DNA from 4 places in the Klebsiella grimontii genome. Region 2 is predicted to be linked to each of the others. Evidence: predicted binding sites of a transcription regulator. Region 2 holds the regulator's gene; each other region holds the start of a gene.
The links. The regulator Fur, encoded in region 2, represses iron uptake genes when iron is present. The targets are predictions, from matches to a motif close to ATAATAATGAGAACNACTATCAA.

Region 1 (5,098 bases), 1.7 Mb from region 2:
TTACCGTCGGGGACAGCTCCGCGCCTGCCGATGTGTTTGACAGTATGCCGTTTCGCGGTGGCCAGCTGGCGTCAGATGACGATATGTTACCGGATTCTCTTAAGGGCTATGCGCCCGTGGTGCGCGGTATTGCTCGAACCAATGCGCAGGTCGTGGTGCGCCAGAACGGCTATCAGATCTACCAAAGCTACGTTGCGCCGGGGGCGTTTGAGATTAGGGATATGTATCCCACCGGCGGCGCGGGCGACCTCGACGTGACGATTAAAGAAGCCGATGGCAGCGAACAGCACTTCACACTGCCCTACGCCTCGCTGCCGGTATTGCAGCGGGAAGGGCGCTTAAAATACGCCATCACCGGCGGGCAATACCGCTCCTATAACAGCAGCGTGGATAAGACCCCTTTCGGGCAAGCCACCGCAATTTATGGTCTGCAGCACGGCATTACCCTCTATGGCGGCCTGCAAGAGTCAAGCAAATACCAGTCGCTTGCCTTTGGCGTGGGCAAAAATATGGGAGCGTTAGGCGCTATCTCCGCCGACGTTACTCAGGGCTGGTCAACGCCGGATAAAACGGAAAAATCACAGGGCCAATCCTGGCGAGCGCGTTATAGCAAAAACTTCGCCGGGACCGGGACCCACTTTTCCATTGCGGGCTACCGCTATTCGACCAGCGGCTATTACGGGATGCAGGAAGTCCTCGATTCATATGGCGACAGCAGCGCGCTGCAGGAGCGCAGGCGCAACCGCGCGGAGCTGACGATGAGCCAGACGCTGAGTCGTGAGCTGGGGTCGCTTACCCTCAGCGCGGCGCGGGAAGACTACTGGAATTCCGCCAGGTCGATGGCTTCCTGGAGCGTCGGATACAACAACTACTGGCGCAATATTAGCTACGGCCTGACCTGGACGTACAGCAAAAATGGCAGCGCTGCGTCATACGACGGCGGGCGCGGGCGAAACAGCGACCATGACCAGCAGTTGGCGTTTAACGTCAGCGTACCGCTGGAGAAATTCCTCCCGCAAACGTGGGCCAGCTATGGCATGAACGCCAGCAAGAATAACGGAACGACGCACAACATCGGCATCAACGGCGTCGCGCTGGAAAACAACTCGCTGAACTGGAACGTACAGCAGGGTTACGGTACGAATGGCGTGGGTTACATCGGCAATATGAACGGTGACTATAAAGCCACGTACGGCGAAGTGACGGCGGGCTATAGCTACGACAGAAATAGCGAGCGGCTTAATTATGGTCTGCAGGGCGGCGTTATCGCCCACGCCGACGGCATCACGCTTTCTCAACCGCTCGGTGAAACCAACGTCTTAATCAAAGCTCCCGGCGCGTACGGCGTGAATATTCGCAATCAACCCGGCGCGCGCACCGACTACCGGGGATATACGGTGGTCAGCAATATTTCCGTCTATCGGAAAAACGACCTGACGCTCGACCCGCAAAGTATGCCTGATGATGTCGAGCTGGAGATCAACACCGATACGGTCACGCCGACGCGAGGCGCGGTGGTGAGGGCCGATTACCTTGCAAAAGTGGGGCGCCGGGTACTCATGACCTTAACGGACAATAACCACTTTGTGCCGTTTGGCGCCGTGGTGACGCTTGCTGATGGTAATCAAAGCAGCTTTATCGTCGGCGATCGCGGCCAGGTTTTTTTAAGCGGAATGCCCGAACAGGGGGCGATAGTCGCAACATGGGGCCGCCAGTCCAGCCAACAGTGCCGTGCTGATTTCAGCCTGCCGAAACAATCAACCTACGCTGGAATAACCGAAGTTAGCGCCAGTTGTCATCAGGAACGTTAAAAATGAGATTGATTTATTCTGTTATTTTGCTCGGCTTAATGGCCGGATGGAATAGCGCGCGTGCCGGAACCTGCACGACAATTATCCCGCAGCTCTCCACGCTGTCTGTGGGAACCCTTACCGTACAGCGTGATGCGCCGGTCGGAACGGTTATTTTTTCTCGTAACGCGACGATAACCAGCTCTTATTTAACCGGATGCACCAACCCATTAATGCTTGGGTTTAGCATGCGCTACCTTAGCGCGACGCCGAGTAGCTACGGTAATCATGTTTACGCCACCAATGTCGCGGGGATTGGTATTCGCTTCTCTTCCGGGAATTACTTTGAAAACCCGAGTAATACCTTTTCTTATGAAGCGCAGTCCTCCTACGTGGAGTGGTGGGGCGGTAAAATTGAGCTGGTGGTCACCGGCCAGGTGTCGTCGGGCGCATTAACGCCGGGAACGATCGGCGTGGTGACGCTACAGGGCAGCGACGGCGTCTACCGTGACGGCCTGACCACCAAACTCACCGATGGGACCATTAACGCGCTGGCCTGCAATATCACGACGTCTCAGCTGACCTTCCCGATTGGCGATATTTCAGCGGCAACGTTCGGCTCGGCCGTCGGCACCACGCCTGCGGGCGCGCAGAATACGCAGAATCTGGGATTAAGCTGCAGCGCCGGAACCAATATTAATGTATCGCTGAGCGGCGTACAGCATCCGGACGTTGCCGATACCAGCGTCATGGCATTAACGGGGCAGGGCAGCGCCGGGACGGCAAAAGGCGTGGGAGTCCAGCTTTTATATAACGGCGCTCCGTTGGCTATCAATAGCCCGCTGTTATTAAAACGCTCTGCGGGCGGCCAGGAAACGCTGCCGTTGACGGCCCGTTATTACCAGACCTTAACGTCCGTTGAGTCAGGCTCGGCAAACGCGACCGCCACGCTGAATTTGACGTACCAGTAACAGGTGAAAAAATGAAAATACCCCACAAAAAAATGCTTCTTCTGGCTTTTCTGTGCTGGAAAGCGTTTTCTGCCGACAGCGTGAGCGTAGGCGTAACGGGAAATATTGTTGCCTCGCCCTGTATATTTAATGGCGGAAATAGCAACCTCAATGTCAATCTTGGCGATATTCAGGCAACAAATATGGTTACGCCAGGGTCATCCTCCGACCCGGTGGCCTTTAATTTGCTGTTTACCAACTGCCCGGCGGGAACGCGCAGCGTAACGACCTCCTTCACCGGAAACCCGGATCCGGTTGCCGGCCCTGACTATTATATGAATAGCGGTACCGCAACAAACGTGGCGATCGCGATGAGCGAAGCGGGCAGCGGCGCGCTAAAGGGGACGGGTTCCAGTATTATGCGCAACATCGCGGCAGACAGAACCGCCACCCTGGCCATGCAGGCCTCGGTTAAATCGATGTCAGGGGGCGCGACGCCCGGCAGCGTGAGTGCCGTTGTGGTCATGACGCTACAGTACAATTAAACCGGCAACCGTGTCAGCGCGACGCCGGTTACGTATTTTTTTATGGAATCGTCGTGACGCTGCGTCGTTCTATTCCCGCCGTTAGTCAGGCCTTTTCGGCCTCATAGCCGGTAAAGCTCCCACTTTTCTACCCGTAATAGGCGACGGTAAGTCTGTTGCCTTCCACGGCGGGTTGTATGCAAGGCAAATCATCTATCTCAAAAATAGGTATTTTCGATGCATATTTTAATTTTCCAGCAACTTCTGCCTTCCACCCCATGAAATACATTATTAATCAAAGTATTGAACAATTTATTCCATCTCCGATATCTCTCCTGTCAGGGTCTATGCTTATAAAAAGAGCCTGATGGGGGAATACCCCTTCTTCGGATGGGTTGAAGTGATAATCATTATCACTAACATAGCGGTATGTCCCGATGGCGTCAACCTATGAGGTAGAGCGATGAATTCACATGCAGGAACTTTCAATCCCGAAGATTTTAGCTGGCGTGGGCTGGTCATGACTCCAGCCGCCGCCGCCCATATTCGCGATCTGGTCCGCAAACAGCCTGATATGCAGGGGCTGCGCCTGGGGGTTAAAACCAGCGGCTGCGCCGGTTTTGGCTACGTTCTCGAATTAATCGCTGAACCGGCGAAAGACGACCTGCTCTTTGAGCGCGACGGCGCGAAGCTATGGGCGCCGCTGCAGGCCATGCCGTTTATTGATGGCACCGAACTCGATTACGTTCGCGAAGGCTTAAATCAAATCTTCAAATTCCATAATCCAAAAGCCCAGCACGAATGCGGCTGCGGCGAAAGTTTTGGCGTTCAGGCGGAGTAACTATGTCTCGTAATACTGAAGCAACCGACGATGTCAAAACCTGGAGCGGCGGGCCACTCAACTATAAAGAAGGCTTTTTCACGCAGCTGCAGACCGATGAGCTGGCGAAAGGCATAAACGAAGAGGTGGTTCGGGCGATTTCCGCGCGCCGCAATGAGCCGGAATGGATGCTGGAGTTTCGTCTAAACGCGTTTAAGGCCTGGCAGGCGATGGAAGAGCCGCACTGGCTGAAGGCGCACTACGACAAGCTGAACTATCAGGATTACAGCTATTACTCGGCGCCCTCCTGCGGCAACTGCGATGACGCCTGCGCCTCTGAGCCTGGCGCTTTGCAGCAGACGGGCTCCAGCGCGTTTTTGACCAATGAAGTTGAAGAGGCGTTCAATCTCCTCGGCGTGCCGGTGCGCGAGGGGCGGGAAGTGGCGGTCGACGCCATTTTTGACTCGGTTTCCGTCGCCACCACCTATCGCGAAAAGCTGGCGGAGCAGGGGATTATCTTCTGTTCGTTCGGCGAGGCGATCCACGAGCACCCGGAACTGGTGCAGAAATACCTCGGCACCGTGGTGCCGGGCAACGACAACTTCTTTGCCGCCCTCAACGCGGCGGTGGCCTCCGACGGGACCTTTATCTATGTTCCTAAAGGCGTACGCTGCCCGATGGAGCTGTCGACCTATTTCCGCATCAACGCGGAAAAAACCGGCCAGTTCGAGCGCACCATTCTGGTCGCCGACGAAGGCAGCTATGTAAGCTACATTGAAGGCTGCTCGGCGCCGGTACGCGATAGCTACCAGCTGCACGCGGCGGTGGTTGAAGTGATCATTCATAAGGATGCCGAGGTGAAGTACTCCACGGTGCAAAACTGGTTCCCCGGCGACAACAACACCGGCGGGATCCTTAACTTCGTCACCAAGCGCGCGCTGTGCGAGGGCGAGAACAGCAAAATGTCGTGGACCCAGTCGGAAACCGGCTCGGCGATCACCTGGAAATATCCAA
Region 2 (5,098 bases):
GAAGATTCCGCGTGTGCTGAGAGTTTCCGCCTCGCCATTCCCGCGGCGCAGCCTCCAGCAGCAGCACGGACGCGCCGGCTTCCCGGGCGGTTAATGCGGCGCATAGCGCGGCATTGCCGCCGCCAATCACCAGTACATCCACCATTTTTGGCTCCATTACGCTTTGCTTGATTGTTAAATTTGTAATGGAAATGTATTCGTTTTGGCCGTAAGGACGCTATGGCGTATTGCTAAAGGGGGGTTTAGTGCGCGTAAAGGCTGGCGCCGGGCCAGCGGCCTGACTCCACGAGCTGACGCATGACTTTCGCCAGTATCACCCGCGCGGCAAGGCCCGCTGGGGTCAGTTCATCATCGGAAAGGCTGACGAGAAAGTTTGGCCGACTGAGTATCGGATTCTCGACGCCGATCACTCTCAGGGACTCGCCGTCGAGATGGGAAATCGCCGCCCCCGGCTGCAGCGTGGCGCCCAGTCCGTCGCGGACGGCGCGCATCAGCAGGGCCAGACCGTCGATTTCAGCCACCACATCGACGCTCAGGGCGTGCTCCTGGCAGATCGCCTCCAGCCTGCCGCGCAGGCCATGCCCCAGGCTTGGCATTATCAGCGGGATAGCGGCCAGTTGGCCAGGCGAGATGCTCGCTTCGGGAAGGGGGGCCAGCACGTCATGGGTGCCAATCAGAAACAGACGCTCTTCGAGAATCGGCCTGGCGCTCCAGCGCGCAAGCTTCTCCTTCTGGAACACGATAGCTAAATCAAGCTGGCGGGTGTTGATCATGCGTTCCAGATTACCGGAGAGGCTCTCGACCAAATGCAGGCGGACGTCGGCATAGCTTTCGCGCATCGCGTGAATAAAAGGTACCCCCAGTACAGAGGCGGTGCTGGGGGCCATACCGACGCTGACGTGGCCGGAAAGGCGCGCCTCGCGCGCGGCGAGAACCGCATCGTCGGCGTGGCGCAGCGCCAGCTGCGCCTGGGAGTAGAAGGCGAGACCAGCGCTGGTCGGCATTACGCCGCGCGATGTCCGCTGCAGCAGACGGATGGCGAGTTCGTTCTCCAGGCGCGCCATCTGTTGGCTCAGCGCGGAGACGCCGATATTCAGGTCAAGCGCGGCGCGGCCCATACTGCCGGTTTCAATAATGCGCACATAATAGCGTAGCTGGCGAAGCTCCATGTCGACTCTCCGTACACCTCAGGATGCACTGACAGTAAACGTATTGCAGCGCGAGAGAAAGAGGCGGCAAATTCCGGGCAAAAAAAAGCCAACCTTCAGGTTGGCTTTTGGCGGTATACGATGCGGTGATTATTTCTCTGCCGCGTCGTGGGCATGTTCATCTTCGCGGCAGTCGCCTTCCGCACAGTGTCCGTACAGGTACAGGCTGTGGTTGGTCAGACGAATACCGTGCCTTGCGGCAATTTCACGCTGGCGCGCTTCGATGGAATCATCGCTAAATTCGATCACTTTGCCGCAGTCGAGGCAAATCAGGTGATCGTGATGATGCTGCTGCGTCAGTTCAAAAACGGATTTACCGCCTTCAAAATTATGACGGGTGACGATACCGGCGTCGTCGAACTGGTTCAGTACGCGGTAGACGGTGGCCAGGCCAATCTCTTCACCCATATCAATCAGGCGTTTGTATAAGTCTTCCGCACTGACATGATGGTTATCCGGTCCTTGCAGCACTTCCAGGATTTTTAATCTCGGAAGCGTCACTTTCAGGCCAGCTTTCTTTAATGCGGTATTGTTGTCAGTCATGCGGAATCTGTCCTGTTGCTAAACGATCTACTTCCATCAGCGGAAGTAATACAGAGAATCACCCGATGTAATGCGTCTCATTATAGAACTGCCATGGTGAAATGAAAACTGCAAGCATCGGGCCTTGTATGCTGTCAAAAACGAGGCACTCGCTACAAAGTGCTTCACGCGACCCCGTTAAATCAGAGGACATTGTACAGATATGTGATTAAAAGTTAAAAACTTGTAGCTATAACTTTGATTGCTTTTATCTATCAATTCGGCGAAATCTGATGATTTCGCCGTTTAGACTCAGGCATTCTTGATTTCTTCAAGGTGCAGCTCTTCAGAAATCTGTTTTACCCATTTTTCCACGCGTTCGTTAGTCAATTCTGGCTGACGGTCTTCGTCAATGGCCAGGCCAACAAAGTGATCGTCATCGGCCAGGCCTTTAGACGCTTCAAAATGGTAGCCCGCGGTCGGCCAGTGGCCAACGATAGTTGCGCCGCGCGGTTCGATGATGTCGCGGATGGTACCCAGCGCATCGCAGAAGTATTCAGCATAGTCTTCCTGATCGCCACAGCCAAACAGCGCGACCAGTTTGCCGTTGAAATCGATCTCTTCCAGCGTCGGGAAGAAATCGTCCCAGTCGCACTGGGCTTCGCCGTAGTACCAGGTCGGAATGCCGAGCAGCAGGATATCGTGAGCTTCCAGATCCTCTTTGCTGCTTTTGGCAATGTCGTGAACATCAGCAACATCTTTACCAAGCTGCTTTTGGATCATTTTTGCAATATTTTCGGTGTTGCCGGTGTCGCTGCCAAAAAAGATGCCGATGATTGCCATGAGTAAAATAACCTCTTGAAACTTAATGATGTGGTAGTGGCGTAATGCCCGCAGATAGGGGCAATGATAGCAGAACAGAGAAGGGCGCGGAAACAGCAATCACGCCCAACTGCACACTCTGCTACATGAAAGCTTATTTTTTGAGGGTTTTAGGCTTTATCCTGGCCGCGCAGGGCCGCCAGCTGGCTCATCAGCATCTCTTCGATAAGATCGCTGCGGTTCATATTACGGGCTTCCGCCAGCTCATTAAGCGCGTCGACCGCATCGGCATTCAGCTTTAGCTCCACGCGCTTAAGACCGCGACTCTTATCGCGTTTAAGCTGATTGCGTTTGTTGATGCGCAGCTGTTCATCGCGCGAAAGCGGATTGGTTTTCGGTCTACCCGGCCGACGCTCGGTTGCGAACAAATCTAATGTCGTACGGTCCGTTTGTTCTTTTGCCATGATTCAGAGTGACTTCGGGGGAAACAAGCTATCGGGCATAGCCGACGCAGACAGCGCGCCATAATACATCAGGCGACGGGCTGCGCCAACGACCGCGGGCATTAAGCCGCGCGGTCGGGCACATTTTAGCCAGTCAGGCGGCGATAGAGGTTAAATAACGACGAATTGCGCGGATCACGGCCTCCGGTTTTTCGGCATGTACCCAGTGCCCGGCGCCGGCGATAACGTGCGCGCGCGCCTGGGGAAACTGAGCCAATAGTGCGTCGCGGTATGCGTCGGTGACGTAGGGGGAGTTACCGCCGGGGATAAACAGCGCCGGATGCGGCCAGGCCGGGACGGCTTGCCAGCCGACGATATTATCGTACTGCTCCCACAGCACCGGTACGTTAAACCGCCACTGGCCGTCCACGAAAGACTTCAGCAGAAACTGAATCACGCCCTCTTCGTTAAGGTGCTGGCGCATGACTGCCGCCGCCTGTTGACGCGTTGCGGCGCCCGCATCGGTGACGGCGTTGATGGCGGCGAAGATTTCATCATGACGGCGAACGTGATAATCCACCGGGGCGATATCAATGGCGACCAGACCCGCGATGCGCTCCGGCGCCAGCGCGCTCAGCGCCATCACCGCCTTTCCGCCCATTGAGTGACCAATAAAGGTAGCTTTCTCAATCTGTGATTCATTGAGAGTATCAAGCAGATCCTGGGCCATCGCGGAATAGGTCATTTCCGGCGAGCGCGGCGAAAGACCGTGGTTTCGCATGTCGACCTGTAAAATATCGCGATCGTGAACCAGATCGCGGGCGAGGATCCCAAGGTTATCCAGGCTGCCAAAAAGGCCGTGGACCAGGACGATAGGGGGATTATTGTGCGGATTCTGTGCAGATTGCGCTCGGCTATTTAATTTCATGGCAAAGTTCTTTTTTTCGCTCCGTCGGGTTAGGGTATTATGTTGGACATTCTGCCATCCGGCTGCAAGACCCGGAAGATTTCCGAGTTTTACCGCCATCCTGGTTTGACGCTATCCGCGGTTGGGATTTGACCCTATAATCCCGACAACTTGTATTCAGAAAAAGATATCGCACTGGATTAAGATGAAAACAATTGAAGTTGATGATGAACTCTATAGCTATATTGCCAGCCACACCAAGCATATTGGCGAGAGCGCATCCGACATTTTACGGCGTATGTTGAAGTTTTCCGCCGTTTCCCAGCCTGTCGCGCCGGTAGCGAAAGCCGCTCCGGCCCCTGCGCCAACGCCTGTCGCTGAAGTGAAGCCCGCTAATCCTCTGAAGGATAAAGTCCGCGCGATGCGTGAGCTGCTGTTATCTGATGAGTACGCTGATCAAAAGCGCGCGGTAAACCGTTTCATGCTGGTTCTGACTACCCTCTACTCCTTAGACAGCAAAGCGTTCGCGGAGGCGACCGAGTCCCTCCACGGCCGCACTCGCGTTTATTTCGCTGAGGATGAGCGCACGCTGCAGAAAAACGGTAATCAGACGAAACCTAAGCAGGTTCCGGGCACGCCGTGGTGGGTCATTACAAATACCAATACCGGTCGCAAATGCAGCATGATCGAACATATCATGCAGTCTATGCAGTTCCCTGCGGAATTGATCGAAAAGGTTTGCGGTACGATCTAGTTAATTAACTTTTGCACCAGAAGGATCAGGCAATGGCAATCGATAAGCGCGCGGGTCAACCTGCGCAACAGAGTGATTTGATTAACGTCGCCCAGCTGACTGCCCAGTACTATGTGCTGAAGCCGGAAGTCGGCAACGCGGAACATGCGGTGAAGTTTGGCACCTCCGGTCACCGCGGCAGCGCGGCGCGCCACAACTTCAACGAGCAGCATATTCTGGCGATTGCTCAGGCAATTGCGGAAGACCGCGCGAAGAACGGGATCACCGGCCCATGCTACGTCGGGAAGGACACTCATGCACTCTCCGAACCGGCCTTCATTTCCGTACTGGAAGTGCTGGCGGCGAACGGCGTTGACGTCATCGTTCAGGAAAACAACGGTTTCACCCCGACGCCGGCGATTTCTAATGCGATTCTGGTGCATAACAAAAAGGGCGGTCCGCT
Region 3 (5,098 bases), 2.4 Mb from region 2:
GGGGGATGCAGTCGCGGCTGGCGCGTATCTTCAATCCGCAGAGCAACCGTACGGTGATGCTGGCGTTCGACCACGGCTATTTTCAGGGGCCGACCACCGGGCTGGAGCGGATCGATCTCTCTATCGCGCCGCTGTTCGAAGAGACCGACGTGCTGATGTGTACCCGCGGCGTGCTGCGCAGTCAGGTGCCGGCGGCGACCAACAAACCGGTGGTGCTGCGTGCTTCCGGCGGCAACTCGATCCTCAGCGAACTTTCCAACGAGTGCGTGGCGGTGGCGATGGAGGACGCGTTGCGCCTGAACGTCTGCGCGGTGGCGGCGCAGGTCTATATCGGCAGCGAGCACGAGCATCAGTCGATCAACAACATCATCAAGCTGGTGGACGCCGGCAACCGCTACGGTATGCCGGTGCTGGCGGTAACCGGCGTGGGCAAAGAGATGACCCGCGACGCCCGCTACTTCTCGCTGGCCAGCCGCATTGCCGCCGAAATGGGGGCGCAGTTCGTGAAAACCTATTTTGTTGAGGAAGGCTTTGAGAAAGTCACCGCCAGCTGCCCGGTGCCGATCGTCATCGCCGGGGGCAAAAAGCTGCCGGAGCAGGAGGCGCTGGAGATGTGCTGGCGGGCGATCGACCAGGGCGCATCCGGCGTGGATATGGGGCGGAATATCTTCCAGTCCAGCGCGCCGCGCGCGATGCTGAAGGCGGTGAAAAAAGTGGTGCATGAGAACCTGAGCGCCCGCGAGGCGTATCAGTTCTGGCAGGAGGAAAAACAGGGAGAGCTGCAATGAACGTAACGCTGGTGGAAATCAATATCAAACCGGAACGGGTCGACGAGTTTCTTGAGGTGTTCCGTGCCAACCACGAAGGGGCGCTGCAGGAGCCGGGCAATCTGCGCTTTGACGTGCTGCAGGACCCGGAGGTGAAGACGCGCTTTTTTATCTATGAAGCCTATATCGACGATGAGGCGGTGCTGGCGCACAAGAAAACCCCGCACTATCTGGCCTGCGTAGAGAAGCTGGAGGCGCTGATGTCGAAGCCGCGGCAGAAGCGCAGCTTTATCGGCCTGCTGCCGGAGGTGTAAGACTGTCCCCTCACGCTAACCTTTGCTATGGGATAGCGTGAGGGGACATATATTGCGGACATAGGGGCAAGCCACTACGCCTCTTCTACCGAAACCCGTAGCGCCGCCAGGGCCAGGCGGGCCGCTTTTAGCACCTGTTCACACTGCTCCAGCGTCAGCGTCAGCGGCGGCTCAACGCGGATCGTCCTGGCGTTGTTCAGCGTTCCGGCCACCAGTACCCGCTGGCGGAACATCTCGCTGGCAAAGTCATAGCCGATTTCGTTATCGACAAACTCAATCGCCATCAGCATGCCTTTGCCGCGAACTTCATTCACCAGATCCGGATATTCGCGGGCCAACTGACGGAAGCCATCCAGCAGCATGTCGCCTTTCTGCTCCGCCTGCGCGGGCAGGTTTTGCGTCAGCAGCACGTTGATGGTCGCCAGCGCCGCCGCGCAGGCCAGCGGATTGCCGCCGAACGTGGTGGTATGCAGGAACGGGTTGTCGAACAGCACCGAGAACACCTCTTCGGTGGCGATCGTGGCGCCAATCGGCATCACCCCGCCGCCCAGCGCTTTGGCAAGGCACAGAATATCCGGCTGGACGTTTTCATGCTCGCAGGCAAACATCTTGCCGGTGCGCCCCATGCCGGTTTGTACTTCATCGAGGATCAGCAGCGCGCCAAACTCGTCGCACAGCTTGCGCACCGCGGGCAGATAGCCCGGCGGCGGCAGAATCACCCCGCCTTCGCCCTGAATGGGCTCAAGGATCACCGCCGCGACGTCATCGCCGGTCTTTTTGCACTCGCTCAGCAACGTGCGCATGGCGTTAATATCGCCGAACGGTACGTGCCGGAATCCCGGCAGCAGCGGCATAAAAGGCTTACGGAAAGTGGATTTCGCGGTGGCGGAAAGCGCGCCCAACGACTTACCGTGAAACGCGCCGCTGGTGGCGACGAAGGTAAATTTGCCGCGCGGAGACTGGTAAGCTTTCGCCAGCTTTAACGCCGCTTCGACCGATTCGGTGCCGCTATTGCTAAAGAAGCTGTATTTCAGTTTGCCGGGCGTTAAGGCCGCGAGGGTTTTTGCCAGCATGGCCCGCAGCGGGTCCAGCAGTTCCTGACTATGAAGAGGTTGTTTAGCGAGTTGATTTTCGACGGCGGAAACGACAACTGGATTACGGTGCCCTACATTAAAAATCCCAAACCCACCCAGGCAGTCGATAAACTCCTGTCCCTGAGTGTCGACAAGCGTATTTAACCCTCCCGCTTGCCACTCTACGGCTCCGTAATCCCCGCCAGCAGTGACCGATTTTCGATACGCTAAAAATCCTGGGTTCACATGCTCTTTAAAGTATTCTCTGACCTCCTGGTTAAGTGATTTCATCTCCTCATGATCGAGCGTTCGCTTCTCAATGAGATTCAATGCGTGTGCGCTGCAGGCCAGAGCCGATGCGCTGGAAGGTAACCTGTTCAAAATATGCTCCTGGGCGGGGCGTATCACATGATACTGAATTAAGTATTGCAGGGATTACGCCACTTCGGCGCGGGCCAGGAAAATCGGGATAAACGCAACGTGAAATTGCGATTGAGCAAAATTTAATCTTACGGCGCTATTATTGGCATGTTTTACTCCTGAAGGCGTAAAACCCCGTGAATAAGGGCTTCCGCCGCGCGCGTCGCGGCGGTGCAGGCTGCCCAGCGATGGGGCAGAGGGTTAGTCGAGCTGGGAAATCTCCATTGCCGCGCGGTCAATCACGCCGACGATCTGCTTTAGCTGAGCTTCAGTAATGGCCTGCTGGTTAACTTTTAAATCCAGTACCGCCTTAAAATTCTCCAGCGCGCGCTTCATCTGCGGATTTTTACGCAGTTCACAACCCACCATACGCGCCTGCAGTTTGGCCTGAATCTGCTCCAGCTGTTGCTGGTTTTCCGCGTGCAGCTGGCTGCCGTCGGCGGTAATGGCGATTTTTTTACGACCGTTTTCGTCAGCCACGCTGATTAAGCCCTGATCCTGGAGCAAGTCGAGCGTCGGGTAGATGACGCCGGGGCTCGGGCTGTAGTTGCCCTGGGTCATGGTTTCGATCTCTTTGATAAGCTCGTAGCCGTGGCTGGCGTTACGGGTGAGGATATCCAGAATCACCAGGCGCAGCTCGCCGTGGCCAAAGAAGCGCTGCCGACGTCCGCCGCCCCTGCGGCCATGCTCGCCGTGTTCGCCATGCTCATCGTGGCGTCCGCGTGGCCCACGCCCTTCTTCGTGATGATGTCTCATGTTTTGCTCCTCTATTTTTGATATATCTAATTTATATCTAAAAAATAAAAAGTAGCAATGAAGGATTTTGTTTATTTTTTAACTTAATGATTTTAAATGATTTATTTTTCATTTTTGACTTTTGTGCCGTTTTGCTTTGGCTATATCAAAAAAGACTTGCATTCTTTTTTAATGGCAATCATTATCATTTGCAAGATTTTTAGATATATCTATTCAGTTCACGAAGGCGATGAAAAATGACAAAGGCAAATAACCCCAAATACCCGCAGCGCGTGCGTAACGAGCTGCGTTTTCGCGAGTTGACCGTGCAGCGCGTCGAGCGTATCGGTCACGCTTTCCAGCGTATTGTGCTGGGCGGAGAGGCGCTGGACGGTTTTGTTTCTCAGGGTTTTGACGACCACACCAAGCTCTTTTTCCCCGAAGCGGGCGCCGCATTCACGCCGCCGGAGGTGACGGATGAAGGCATTAACTGGGGCGAAGGCGTGCGTCCGGCGACTCGCGACTATACGCCGCTGTACGACGCCGGGCGTCATGAGCTGGCGTACGACTTTTTTATTCACGACGGCGGCATTGCCAGCCGCTGGGCGCTGACGGCGCAAGCGGGCGATAAGCTGGTGATCGGCGGCCCGCGCGGTTCGCTGGTGGTGCCGGAAGATTACGCCTGGCAGCTGTACGTGACCGATGAGTCCGGAATGCCCGCGCTGCGCCGCCGTTTGCTCGGGTTGCAGCAGCTTCCGACGCCGCCGCAGGTGACGGCGATTGTGACTATTGGCGATGCGTCTTATCAAGATTACCTGGCCGATCTTGATGGCTTTAATATCGAGTGGGTGGTAGGGCATAACCCAGCCGCCGTGGCCGAACGTCTGGCGCAGGTGGTGATTCCGGCGGACGATTATTTTATCTGGCTGACCGGGGAAGGCGCGGCGGTGAAGTCGCTGCTGGCGCGCTTTGAAGGCGAAGAGATTGACCCGCAGCTGGTGCGTTCGCAGGCCTACTGGCACAGCAAGTAAGCGCGGAGAAAACCCGGGTTGCGGCTGACGCCTTACCCGGGCTACGAAAGAAAACTGCGCGGTGATTTTCCCGCAGGCGATGCTGCGCATCTGTCCGGGCTACCGCTCCACAGACGGCGGTGCGCCCGTAGCCCGGGCAAGGCGCGTCAAGCGCCGCCCCCGGGAGCAGAGTGCGCAGAGGCATCATTTCCCGCAGGCGATGCTGCGCATCTGTCCGGGCTACCGCTCCACAGACGGCGGTGCGCCCGTAGCCCTGCTAAGCGCAGCGCGAGCAGGGGAATTATTTCTGCGCCAGCGCCTTAAACACCATCGCCACCGCATGGGCGCCGGGGTCCATATTGCCGCGCAGGCTATCGCTGTTGAGATACGACGCGCGCCCGGCGTTGGCTTTGCTGGCGTGAAGCGTACGATCCGCGCCCGCCTGGGCCGCCGCGAAAGCGGCCTGCAGATTTTCCGGCTCGGCCGCCAGCGCCGCCAGTGCCGGCTGCAGGGCATCAATCATGGTCCGATCGCCTTCATCGGCGCCGCCGTAAAACTTCATCTGCGCCAGCCCGGCGTTTAGCGCTTCGGCGACGCTTGCCCCCTGTTCCAGCTTCTGCCCGGCGGCGGTAAAGAAAATTGACATCAGCACGCCGCTGGAGCCGCCCATCACCACCGTCAGACGCTCGCCAATCAGCGCCAATAGCGTAGCGAGGTTAGCCAACGGCAGCTGGCGACGCTGTAGCAAGTCGGCGATGTCGCGCGCGCCGGCGGCGAAG
Region 4 (5,098 bases), 2.8 Mb from region 2:
CATAATTCACATCCTTCTCTACGATGAGTTTCCCCGGCTCGCGGCCGGGGAGCAGGTTTCTTATTATTAGCCGGTCAGAAATCGACGTTAACGCCCAGCTGCCAGGTGCGGCCAGGCATCACCGCCAGCGCCCGGTCGTTGGCGTCCTGATTGGTGGACATTTCGATATTGCGGCTGCTCAGATAATCCCAGTATTTACGATCGGTAATGTTGTATACGCCGCCGTTGACGCGCACGTTCTTCGCGACCTGCCAGTACGCGGTCCAGTCCAGCATGCCGTAGCCCGGAACGCGCATATATTCGCTGGTCGAATCGGTAATCGCGGAGCCGGTATTGGTATAGCTTTCACGGCTGGTGGCGGTGGCGCGCTTGCCCTTAACAAAGGTGGCGGTCAGCGCGGTGCCGTACACTTTTGCCGGATCGTCCCACGCCACGCCGACGATGGCCTTCATTGGCGCGACGCTATCGAGGTCGACGTACTTATCGCCGCTGTAGCTCGATTTCGATTGCCCTTCGCTATAGCCGTAGGCGAGGGTGGCGCTCAGGCCGTTAACCTCTTCAAACCAGGTGCCAAAGTTGAATTTAGCGCTGATTTCGCCGCCGTAGATGTACGCTTTATCGCGGTTTTCCGCCTGGTAAATGGTGTAGATGTTCGACGGTACGTTAGTGAACTGCACCGGATTATTGGCGCGGGTGTAGCGGGTATAGGCGATAAAGTTTTTATAGGTGTTGTAGAACAGCGCGGTGCGCATAGTGATGCCTTCCGCCACTTCGCCCTTCATCCCCCACTCAACGTTATCGCTGGTTTCGGTTTTCAGATCGGTGTTGCCGATCAGCGCATACTGGGCGCGTCCGGCGTAGCTGGAGCCGAGGTTCCACGAACCGTACAGCTGGCTGGCGTTCGGGAACTGCGCGCCGCGCTGATACTGCAGATAAGTCATCAGGCGCGGGGTGATATCGTACTGCAAGACCAGCGACGGCAGCGCCTGGGTATCAGCGTTCTTACCGTACAGATTTGACACGTCGGAACCGGTCAGCACGCTGCTGTTGTTGGCCAGATCGGAGACGTTTTCCGGTTTGGTCGACTGATGCATCACGCGAATGCCCGGGATAACCGCAAAGTTATGCTCGTCGAGGTCGAAGTTAATTTTGTCCTGCAGGAAGCCGGCGACGATATAGCCGCGGCTGTCGGCGTCCGGCTGCATGATCTGGCTAAAGGCGCTCGGGGTTGGCGACTGGGTTAACGGGCGCTGGGTTTTCGTCGTGCTGGCGTTAAAACCGGCGCTCAAATCGTGGCGGCCTATTGATTTCGCCAGCGCGCTCTGAATGCCCCAGGTGTCGGTATCGTAGTCGGAGCTCACCGTTTGCATCGCGCGGGTGACGCTGTCCGGCATATATGTCCAATCATGGGCCTCGGTATGCTGGTAGTAGACCTTGGTCGATACGCTGTCGATATAGTCGTTCATCGGCGTCCAGTCGTCTTTCAGGCTCAGGCCCCAGCGGCGGGTCTGGCTGGTCTGGTTTGACGTGCCGATAACGCTGTTGCCGCTGGAGTCCCAGGCGTCATAATGCGTGTGGTTCGTTTTATGGTAATAATCGAAGGTGCTGGTGAGCTTATGTTCGTCATTCGGCTGCCAGATCCCCGAGGCCATAAAGGCGTTGGAGTGCCAGTTTGCCGGGTATGAATCAACGGTCCCGCTGTTGTTTTCCGTTTCCTGGCCGTCGCGACGGCTGTAGACGAAGATCCCGCGCAGGGTTTCATCGCCGCCGGCAACGGTGACGCCGTTGTGCCAGCTGCGATCGGATGAGTCGTAGCCGCTGCGGTAGCCGAAGGCGCTGGTTTTGCCCGGATGCAGGTAGTCATCCGCGGACTTCGGACGGAAAGAGACGTTGCCGCCGATGGCGCTGTTGGCGGTATCGGTTGAGGTCGCCCCGGACTGAATATCGATGCTGCCGTACATGTAGGGGTCAATGTAGTCGCGGCCCATACCGAACGTATTGAGGCCCGCGCGGCTGGCGTAGCTGCGCCCGGTGGCGTTCGGCTGGGCGATGCCGTCGACGTCGATCCCGACGCGGTTGCTCTCCATGCCGCGTATGTTGTAGCCGGTATAGCCGCCGCGGTCGAAGCCGCTTTTGCCGTTGCCGGAACCGCCGCTGGCGCCGGTGGCGCTAATGAGCGGCTCGTAGCGCATGATGGAGCCAAAGTCGTTGGCCCCTTTATCCTGCAGCTCCTGAGCGCTGATCGAATGTTCGCTGCCCGCTTTCAGCAACGGCGCCGGCGCGGTAACGGTCATCCGTTCCGAGCTGTCATCAGAAGATGCGCTGCTGGTGGTTTTCGCGGTGGTATCAGCCGCCCCGGCGGAAGTTTGATAAATTGCTGTAAGCAAAGAAGTCACCAGCAGGCTTTTCTTGAACCATGCTGTTGATTGAGTGGAGTTATACATAGTAGCCACGCCTTAATCATTATTAGTATTGGCTCACGCGTTACTTCCAGAGTGCAGGTGTGTCCGGTTATTCCGTTACTGGACGTTTTTTCTCCATGCTTATTGATTGCGAATGGTAATGATAGGTATTATCGTTTGCAACAAAATAATCATGTATTCCTCAATTAATCTGCAAGTTGTTTACAATTTGCCCTTTGACCGACAGCGAGACGCCGATGAGCCACAAAGCCGCGATTACCATTACCTACTGTTCGCAGTGCAACTGGATGCTGCGCGCCACGTGGATGGCCCAGGAACTGCTGCACAGCTTTAGCACCGACATCGCCTCGGTCACGCTGATTCCGGGAACCGGCGGGATCTTCGTGGTGGCCGTTGATGATGTGCAAATCTGGGAGCGCAAGCAGGATGGCGGTTTCCCCGACGCGGCGGAACTCAAGCGCCGGGTGCGCGACGTATGCTTCCCGGAAAAACCGCTGGGGCACGTGGATAAACCGGCATAATCCTCAGGGAGTATGGGGCTGCATCGCCCTCTATGAATGTGTATTATGAATGCATCTTTTCGGGGGGAACAGGCGATGGCGGGCAAACGTATTGCGCGGGAAAAAAAGACCATTAGCAGCATGATAACGCTCTACCAGCGCCGCTGCCCGGATGCCCGCGACGACGGCGAACACTATCAGGCGCTTAACGACTATGCCGACAAGCGGCTGGATAAATGCGTCTTTGGCGAAGAGAAGCCCGCCTGCAAGCAGTGCCCGGTGCACTGCTACCAGCCCGCGAAACGCGAAGAGATGAAGCGGATTATGCGCTGGGCGGGGCCGCGGATGCTCTGGCGGCACCCGATCCTGACGATTCGCCATCTGATCGATGACAAACGTCCGGTGCCGGAACTGCCGGAAAAGTACCGGCCCAAAAAATAGCGAATTTCCCCCGGAGGCGATGCTGCGCATCTGTCCGGGCTACGTCCTGGGGGAGAGGTAGCCCGGACAGGCGCAACGCGCCGCCTCCGGGAATAATGCCCGTCAAGGTAGCCCGGGTAAGGCGTCAGCCGCGACCCGGGGCCTCGCCGGAATGGGCTGTGGTTTGGCTATCGCGAACCGAGGTCCAGACAAACGCGATAACGAACAGAACGGTAAACAGCACCACGATGGTCGGCGCCGGGGCGCTGTCGAGATAAAACGACAGCCACACGCCGCCCAGCGAACAGCTTAACGCTATCGCCACCGCCAGCAGCAGGGCGCTGACAAAACGCCGCGTCAGCAGCAGCGCAATAGCCCCCGGCGCTATCAGCAGCGAAATCGACAAAATGATCCCCACCGCTTTCAGCGTCGCCACGATGGTCAGCGCAATCATGCACAGCAGCCCATAATGCAGCAGCCCGCAGCGCAATCCGCTGGCCTTCGCCTGCTGCGGGTCAAAGGCGTGCAGCAGAAAATCGCGCCACTTCAGGCCGATAATCAGCGCAATCGCCAGCGCGATCAGCGACGTTTGTACAATATCGCTGGCGGAAATACCCAGCATATCGCCAAACAGAATATGATCGAGATGCACCTCCGACTGAATCGACACGTACAGCACCAGGCCCGCGCCAAACATCCCGGAAAACACGATGCCCATGATCGTATCGCGCTTAATACGGCTGTTATCGTCGAGATAACCGGTGGCGATGGCGCAGAACAACCCGGCGATAAACGCGCCGATGGCGAAGGGGATACCGAGGATATACGCCACCACCACCCCCGGGAAAACCGCGTGGCTCATGGCGTCGCCCATCAGCGCCCAGCCTTTTAGCACCAAAAACACCGACAGCAGCGCGCAGGGGACGGCAACGATCGCCGCCACCAGCATGGCGTTGACCATAAAAGAGAACTGGAAAGGTTCAAGCAGCGCGCTCAGCATGAGGCCTCCCTGGCGCGACGACGGCTGGCGAGCAGGCCGTGCTTCGGCGCGAAAACGAACGCGGTTAAAAACAGTAGCGTCTGGGCGACGACGATAATTCCGCCGGTCGCCCCGTCCAGATAGTAGCTCAGCCAGGCGCCGAAAAAGCTGGTCAGGCTGCCAATCGCCACGGCGATGGCCAGCAGGCGCGGGAAGCGGTCGGTCAACAGCCAGGCGGTAGCGCCGGGCGTCACCACCAGGCAAATCACCAGAAACGCGCCGACGGTTTGCAGCGCCGCCACGGTACAGGCCGCCAGCAGGGTAAAGAACAGCAGCTTCAGCCCGCTGGTATTGAGGCCGATCGAGCGGGCGTGATTCTCATCGAAAAAGGTCACCATCAGGTCTTTCCACTTCAGCAGCAGAATCGCCATCGAAATAAAGCCAATGGCCGCCAGCTGGATAATATCCTCCGGGGCGATGGCCAGAATATTGCCGAGAATAATGGTCTGGATATTCACCGAGGTCGGGTTCAGCGACACCATAAACAGGCCGATACCGAAAAAAGAGGAGAAGATCAGGCCGATAATCGCGTCTTCCTTCAGCTTCGAACGCTGATTAAGAAACAGCATGCTGCCCGCCGCCAGCCCGCCGGAAAGAAACGCCCCCAGCGCGAAGGGCAGGCCGAGCATATAAGCGCCCGCCACGCCCGGCACGATAGAGTGGGAGAGGGCGTCGCCAATCAGCGACCAGCCCTTGAGCATCAGGTAGCAGGAGAG

Region 1: the regulator Fur is predicted to act here: its motif matches at 3,665-3,687, upstream of sufA (Fe-S cluster assembly scaffold SufA).
Region 3: the regulator Fur is predicted to act here: its motif matches at 3,496-3,518, upstream of ACE3MN_RS03245 (siderophore-interacting protein).
Region 4: the regulator Fur is predicted to act here: its motif matches at 2,557-2,579, upstream of ACE3MN_RS05650 (TonB-dependent receptor domain-containing protein).

The regions. Positions count from the first base shown of each region.
Region 1 is NZ_CP169721.1:2,324,472-2,329,569, forward strand. It holds gene ACE3MN_RS11015 (fimbria/pilus outer membrane usher protein) at 1-1,811, shown strand, start outside; gene ACE3MN_RS11020 (fimbrial protein) at 1,814-2,761, shown strand; gene ACE3MN_RS11025 (fimbrial protein) at 2,773-3,285, shown strand; gene sufA (Fe-S cluster assembly scaffold SufA) at 3,728-4,105, shown strand; gene sufB (Fe-S cluster assembly protein SufB) at 4,108-5,098, shown strand, end outside.
Region 2 is NZ_CP169721.1:4,000,853-4,005,950, reverse strand. It holds gene tcuA (FAD-dependent tricarballylate dehydrogenase TcuA) at 1-145, opposite strand, end outside; gene tcuR (tricarballylate utilization LysR family transcriptional regulator TcuR) at 243-1,169, opposite strand; gene fur (ferric iron uptake transcriptional regulator) at 1,299-1,751, opposite strand; gene fldA (flavodoxin FldA) at 2,043-2,573, opposite strand; gene ybfE (LexA regulated protein) at 2,723-3,016, opposite strand; gene ybfF (esterase) at 3,150-3,923, opposite strand; gene seqA (replication initiation negative regulator SeqA) at 4,108-4,656, shown strand; gene pgm (phosphoglucomutase (alpha-D-glucose-1,6-bisphosphate-dependent)) at 4,689-5,098, shown strand, end outside.
Region 3 is NZ_CP169721.1:666,469-671,566, forward strand. It holds gene lsrF (3-hydroxy-5-phosphonooxypentane-2,4-dione thiolase) at 1-788, shown strand, start outside; gene lsrG ((4S)-4-hydroxy-5-phosphonooxypentane-2,3-dione isomerase) at 785-1,081, shown strand; gene ygjG (putrescine aminotransferase) at 1,156-2,535, opposite strand; gene ACE3MN_RS03240 (PadR family transcriptional regulator) at 2,776-3,330, opposite strand; gene ACE3MN_RS03245 (siderophore-interacting protein) at 3,567-4,340, shown strand; gene ACE3MN_RS03250 (glycerone kinase) at 4,621-5,098, opposite strand, start outside.
Region 4 is NZ_CP169721.1:1,169,399-1,174,496, forward strand. It holds gene ACE3MN_RS05645 (hemin-degrading factor) at 1-3, opposite strand, end outside; gene ACE3MN_RS05650 (TonB-dependent receptor domain-containing protein) at 75-2,444, opposite strand; gene ACE3MN_RS05655 (SelT/SelW/SelH family protein) at 2,660-2,944, shown strand; gene ACE3MN_RS05660 (nitrous oxide-stimulated promoter family protein) at 3,020-3,364, shown strand; gene sitD (iron/manganese ABC transporter permease subunit SitD) at 3,489-4,343, opposite strand; gene sitC (iron/manganese ABC transporter permease subunit SitC) at 4,337-5,098, opposite strand, start outside.